Regions from separate parts of the Clostridium sp. CM038 genome, predicted to be linked through region 1. Evidence: riboswitches for the same ligand, from Rfam matches in the RefSeq annotation. Region 1 holds a riboswitch; the other holds the start of a gene.
The links. A riboswitch is a leader RNA that binds a small molecule or an ion and turns the genes downstream of it on or off. The one in region 1 is predicted to bind glycine.

Region 1 (3,210 bases):
TATAATAATGGTGATAATGGTATTGGAAGGCTAGTGATTCTGGATACCCCAATTTTATTAATGCCCTTATGTGAAAAGGTTAAAGAACTTTTAAATACTGAGTATATTAGGTATGCAGGCGACCATAATAAAGTAATAAAAACCATTGCGATTATAAATGGCAGTGGAGAAGACTTTTTTGAGGAGAGCATAAAATTGGGTGCAGATTGCATTATTACAGGAGATACTAAATACCATCATGTTAGTGATTTATTAGAAGAAAACATAGCGCTGATTGATGCTGGGCATTTTGCAACTGAGTGGACACCACTCATAATATTTGCAGAAAAGTTCAAAAAGCAACTGATAGAAAATGGATATGACAATGAGGTTATAATTTCTAAAAATACACATGATCCATATAAAGTTAAGTAATAATAAAATACTATTTGCTTTTATTTTAATAGTATGATATCATTGGTTTTACGAGTAAGCCAGACAATCGCTGCTAATTATTGCGTGCGATAATTAGGAGAGGAAAGTCCGAGCTCCATAGGGCAGGGTGCTGGATAACACCCAGTGAAGGTGACTTTAAGGAAAGTGCAACAGAGATATACCGCTAAAGGCATTCAAAAGTTTAGTTTTTCTAAATTTTTGAATGTACTAGCAAGGATGGAAAGGCGAGGTAAGAGCTCACCAGCGCAATGGCGACTTTGCGGCTATGTAAACCCCACCTGGAGCAAGATCGAATAGGAGAACATTATGAGGCTGCCCGTCTCGTTCTCGGGTGTATCGCTTGAGCCTATTGGTAACAATGGGCCTAGATAGATGATTGTCTAATACAGGACTCGGCTTATAGGCTTAGTCGTACCAAAAAACACTCACTTTACAGTGAGTGTTTTTTTTATTGACTAAAAATTCAAAATATGTTATAGTCATGCGAAGTATTACAAATTAATAATTTCGGATGAAGATATTTGGAGAGAGATGTATAACATCCACCGAAGAAGTTAAACTTTCAGGTATCCATTTTTGGAGAAGTACTGATATCGGACGAACCTCTGGAGAGACTTATATAAGCACCGAAGGAGAAAGCTAAACATTATTTAATTACATATTATTTGTATGAAATTTAATAGTGCATTAGTGAAACTCTCAGGTAAAAGGACAGGGTTATTTTCAAGAGGTCATTTTATTTTGATCTCTATTTTTTGTGTGCTTTAAAAAATAATGGTCTCACAGAGTATTAATTGGTATAAATATATTCTTTACACAAGAAATTTTTTATCTGAAAAAATTTTAATAACTAGAAGGAGCGTGTGTTTATGGATTTTTTATCAATTATTAAAGGTATTAACGGTGTTTTGTGGGGGTATGTACTAATATTTTTGTTATGTGGTACTGGAATTTACTTTACAATAACGTTAAAATTTGTTCAAGTAAGAAAATTTAAAGATGCATTTAAAAAGACTTTTGGAGGAGCTAAATTCGGCAATAAAGCAGGAAAAGATGGAATGTCATCCTTTCAAGCCATGACAACTTCAATAGCGGCTCAAGTAGGAACAGGAAATTTAGCAGGAGCCGCAACTGCTATAGCATCAGGAGGACCGGGTGCTATATTCTGGATGTGGCTAAGTGCTTTCTTTGGCATGGCAACTATTTTTGCGGAAGCAGTGCTTGGTCAAAAGTATAAACAGACAGTTGACGGTGAGGTGACGGGAGGACCTGCTTACTATATTAGTAAAGGCCTTGGGAGTAAAAAGTTGGCAGCATTTTTCTCAGTAACTATAATAATTGCATTAGGATTTATAGGGAATATGGTACAATCTAACTCAATAAGTGCAGCAATAAGCCCAAATACCAATATTCGTATAATCATTGGTGTGATAGTTGCAGCATTAGCGGGTATGATTTTTATTGGAGGAGTAGGCCGAATTGCAGCCTTTACTGAAAAAGTAGTTCCGTTTATGGCTATATTTTACATACTGGGTAGTTTAGGAATCATTATAGTGAATTTTGCTAATTTAGGACCAGCATTTAAAATGATATTTGTAGGAGCTTTTAACCCTAAAGCGGCTACTGGCGGTTTAATAGGAGTTGGCGTAAAAGAAGCTATGAGATACGGCATTGCAAGAGGTTTATTTTCTAATGAAGCTGGAATGGGGTCAACACCACATGCACACGCAGTTGCAAAAGTTAATCATCCAACTGAGCAGGGACTCGTTGCAATAGTATGTGTATTTATTGATACCTTTATAATTTTAACATTAACTGCACTTGTTATATTAACTACAGGAGCATTAGATGGAAAAACTACTGGTATAGCGTTAACTCAAAAAGCTTTTTCGAATGGTATGGGAAGTCTTGGAGGTCCATTTGTAGCTATAGCGTTATTTTTCTTTGCTTTTTCTACCATAGTAGCTTGGTATTTTTTTGGAGAGGCAAATGTTAAATACTTATTTGGAAAAAAAGCGTTAACGACATATAGAGGATTGGTTCTTGTATTTATAGTATTAGGAGCAGCTCTAAAGGTTGATCTAGTTTGGGAACTCGCTGATACTTTTAATGGATTAATGGTTATACCGAATTTAATTGCATTATTAGGTCTTGGAGCTTTAGTTAAAAAGACTTTGAAAAATTACGAAAATGATTTTGAAAAGAAAAACTAAATTTTATAATTTTCTTTTTAGAAAAAAACAGGATGGCAGATTTATGCCATCCTGTTTTTTTGTTAGTATTAAAACAATGAAGTATGAAACTACATTAAGATAAGAAATTTCATAATTACTATAATATTATTAAATTTCGTAATTTAATAATATTATAGAAAAATTAAAAACAACTTTATTCTAAAATATGCTTTTATAATTAGATGAAGTATATTATAATGTGATTATAACGAATTATAAAAGAAAATCATTGTTTAATATTCGTATAAATATAAATTTTGGAGGTATTAATCATGAAAGATAAGATATATAGGTTATATGTAGAGAAAAAAGCGAACTATAATGTTGAAGGTGAAAAAAAATTAAGAGATATAAAAATAAATTTAGGTATATCGAACTTGGATGGGCTTAGACTAGTTAATAGATATGATGTTATGGGAATAACCAAGGAGCAGTACCTAATGTCAAGGAATACAATATTTTCAGAACCTACAGTAGATCAGGTTTATGATGGAGAGTTAGATATTCAAAAGTACGATACTGTATTTGCTATTGAATTTTT
Region 2 (3,210 bases), 1.4 Mb from region 1:
CGCTGTGTCAGAAACATTCTGATTCACATAATTATTTCTTAACAGGAGGACTTTGCGATAGCCCATTTATTATGGATCAACTTTCAGAAAAATTAGGTTCACCTGTAGCTACTCAAAAAATGGCAAGATATGCAGGTGCTATTGGAGCGGCTATAATGGCAAGCAGAATTGAAAAAAGTTCTAATAAAACGTTATAACGGAGGGGGATATATTAATGAATAACTTACCAGAAAAATTTGAAGATTTTAGTGAGGCAAGAAGAAATGCTTTTTTAAGCATCAAGAATTTAAAAGATGAAGGCAAGAAGGTTGTGGGTGTATTTTGTACTTTCACACCAACAGAAATAATAATGGCCGCAGATGCTATTGCAGTTTCATTATGCAGTATGACTGAGGAACCTATAGCTGATGCCGAAAGGGATTTACCAAGAAATCTATGCCCATTAATTAAAGCATCTTATGGCTTTGCAATTACAGATAAATGTCCATTTTTTTATTTTTCCGATATGATTGTTGGAGAAACTACATGTGATGGAAAGAAGAAGATGTATGAATATTTAGCAGATATTAAGAAGACTCATATTATGCAGCTTCCTCAAAACTGTAATGATGAGGATTCTTATAAACTATGGAGCAATGAATTAGTAAAGCTAAAGAAGTGTCTAGAAAATTTTTATGGTGTTGAAATTACGGATGAAAAGCTTAAAATAGCGATTAAGCTTAAAAATAGGGAAAGAGTAGCTCTAAGAAAGTTTTATGAGCTAGGCCAGCTAGAACCACCAGCAATTACAGGCTACGAAATGCATAAGGTTCTATCTGGAGCAGGATTTAAATTGGATAAAGAAGTATTGATAAAAGATCTTGAAAGCATAACAAGTGAGTCATTAGATAGGTACAATATGGGGGAAAGAAAAGTTTCGAGTGATGCAAAGAGAATACTTATTACAGGATGTCCTCTAGGACAAGGAACTGAAAAAATAATTAAGGCAATAGAAGAGAATGGTGGAGTAGTGGTATGCTATGAAAACTGCGGTGGAGCTAAAACAACAGAGACATTGGTTGATGAAAACAAGGATCCTCTTTACGCTTTAACAGAAAAATATTTAAATATTGGATGCTCTTGTATGACTCCAAATGATAACAGAATAGATTTGTTAGAAAAGTTATGTAAAGAATATAAAGCTGACGGAGTAATAGATGTAATACTTCAAGCTTGTCATACGTATAATGTAGAAACTCTTAGATTAAAAAGAGTTTTCAACAAGAAAAATATTCCATATATGAGCATTGAAACAGATTATTCTCAAGCAGATATAGGACAAATTAATACAAGAATGTCAGCATTTATAGAGATGTTATAATATAAATGATTTAAGTGGATATTATTTGAATTTATAGATAGTATTTGAATTAAAAGCTTTACATTGTTAAAAAAAAGATTATAATAAAGTTGTAATAACTTTTAAATATTGATAGATGATGTTTTCGGGAGATTAAGCTTAAGCTTAGTTATTTAATATAACATCCTTAAATGGATAGCCGAAGGGCCAAGTATTACATGCGCTGTAATATGAATATCTCAGGCAAAAGGACCGAAGATTGATATACCTCTGGAAAGCAATTGCACCGAAGGAGTAATTCTCTCAGGTAAAAAGACAGAGATAAAGGCTTAAATGAGCTTCTTATCTTTGTCTTTTTTTATGCGCAAGCGGAAATAAATTGAATTAATGTATTTGTAAGGGGGGGATTAATTGATAGAAGAAGTATTGATTGTAACTAATAACCCATTATGTCTAGACAAATTTGGTGAAAAATATAAAGTCGAATTTTTAAGTACTGGAATAATGAATGTACTAAAAGCTGTAAGAAATCATATTCATAAGGGACACCTTTTGCTCACACATCCGCTTTCTAGCAGCATAAAGCCAAATGAAACGCCCTACAAAACTGTAATAATAACAAAATCAAAAAAAGAAGTAATAGATTTACAGTCAGTTAATTTTATTGAAGAATCAATACACACAACTGAAAAATTCATTAAAGATAGGGGAACACCAGCATGGTCAGATGCGGTGCGAAATGATTTCATGTTAATAGATTACGATATTATAAGTCATGGTCTAAATTGAAAATAAATGCAATATACTGGGAGGGCTTAAAATGGAGCATATTTATGACACTATAATTATAGGAGGTGGCCCAGCTGGGCTATCGGCAGGGCTTTACGCATCAAGGTCAAAACTTGATTCTATAATAATTGAACGAGGAAAATTTGGAGGACAGGCCGCAATAACAGATGAACTTGCAAATTATCCTGGCTCAATTGAAGAGTGCACTGGTCCAAAATTGATTAAAAGAATGAGAACTCAAGCCGAGGAATTTGGTACAAAGTTTGCAAAAGATACTGTAGAAAATATTTTACTTGAAGGTGAAATAAAAACTGTTAAATGCAAAAAAGAAACATATAAGGCTAAAACTATTGTAATTGCAACAGGCGCTTATCCCAGATTAGCAGGTTTTAAAAATGAAAATGAGCTACGGGGCAAGGGAATTTCATATTGCGCTACCTGTGATGCTGATTTCTTTACGGAGCTCGATGTAGCCGTAAATGGCGGTGGAGATTCCGCCATAACTGAAGCAATTTATCTCACGAAGTTTGCAGATAGTGTAACAGTAATTCATAGAAGAGATGAATTAAGAGCTTGTAAATCAATTCAAGAAAAAGCTTTTGCTAATCCAAAAATCAAGTTTATATACGACTCAGTTATAGATGAGGCAGAAGGCGATGAAATACTTGAAGGCCTTAAGGTCAGAAATGTTAAAACAGGCGAAGTTCAAAAAGTGAAGGTTGATGGATGCTTTGTATTTGTCGGATACATTCCTATTTCAGAAATTTTCAAAGGTAAGGTCAATATGGATGAAAGTGGTTATGTAATGACGAATGATGATATGGTAACCAACATTCCAGGCGTTTTCGCAGCTGGAGATATTAGGGTCAAGAATTTGAGACAGGTTATAACTGCAGCAGCTGATGGCGCAATAGCAGCAACTTCTGCAGAAGTATATATAGCAAATAAATAGAATTAGGGGGTATTTAAAATGATTAGTTTGACAAAGGAAAATTTTGATGAGGAAGTAGTATCTTATTCTGAAAAAGCAGTATTTGTTGATTTCTGGGGTGACAAATGTGAAGTATGTAAGGAACTTATGC

Region 2: it holds a riboswitch for glycine, as region 1 does, so the genes downstream of both, ACWJKS_RS05495 (GrdX family protein) here and ACWJKS_RS12175 (alanine/glycine:cation symporter family protein) in region 1, are expected to answer to the same signal.

What each region holds. Positions count from the first base shown of each region.
Region 1 is NZ_CM143651.1:2,628,166-2,631,375, reverse strand. Features, by position in the region: gene ACWJKS_RS12185 (Nif3-like dinuclear metal center hexameric protein) at 1-414, shown strand, start outside; RNA gene rnpB (RNase P RNA component class A) at 466-851, shown strand; glycine riboswitch at 1,031-1,160, shown strand; gene ACWJKS_RS12175 (alanine/glycine:cation symporter family protein) at 1,305-2,648, shown strand; gene ACWJKS_RS12170 (phosphoribosylformylglycinamidine synthase) at 2,942-3,210, shown strand, end outside.
Region 2 is NZ_CM143651.1:1,215,821-1,219,030, forward strand. Features, by position in the region: gene ACWJKS_RS05485 (acyl-CoA dehydratase activase) at 1-197, shown strand, start outside; gene ACWJKS_RS05490 (double-cubane-cluster-containing anaerobic reductase) at 215-1,360, shown strand; glycine riboswitch at 1,600-1,668, shown strand; gene ACWJKS_RS05495 (GrdX family protein) at 1,751-2,128, shown strand; gene trxB (thioredoxin-disulfide reductase) at 2,160-3,080, shown strand; gene ACWJKS_RS05505 (thioredoxin family protein) at 3,099-3,210, shown strand, end outside.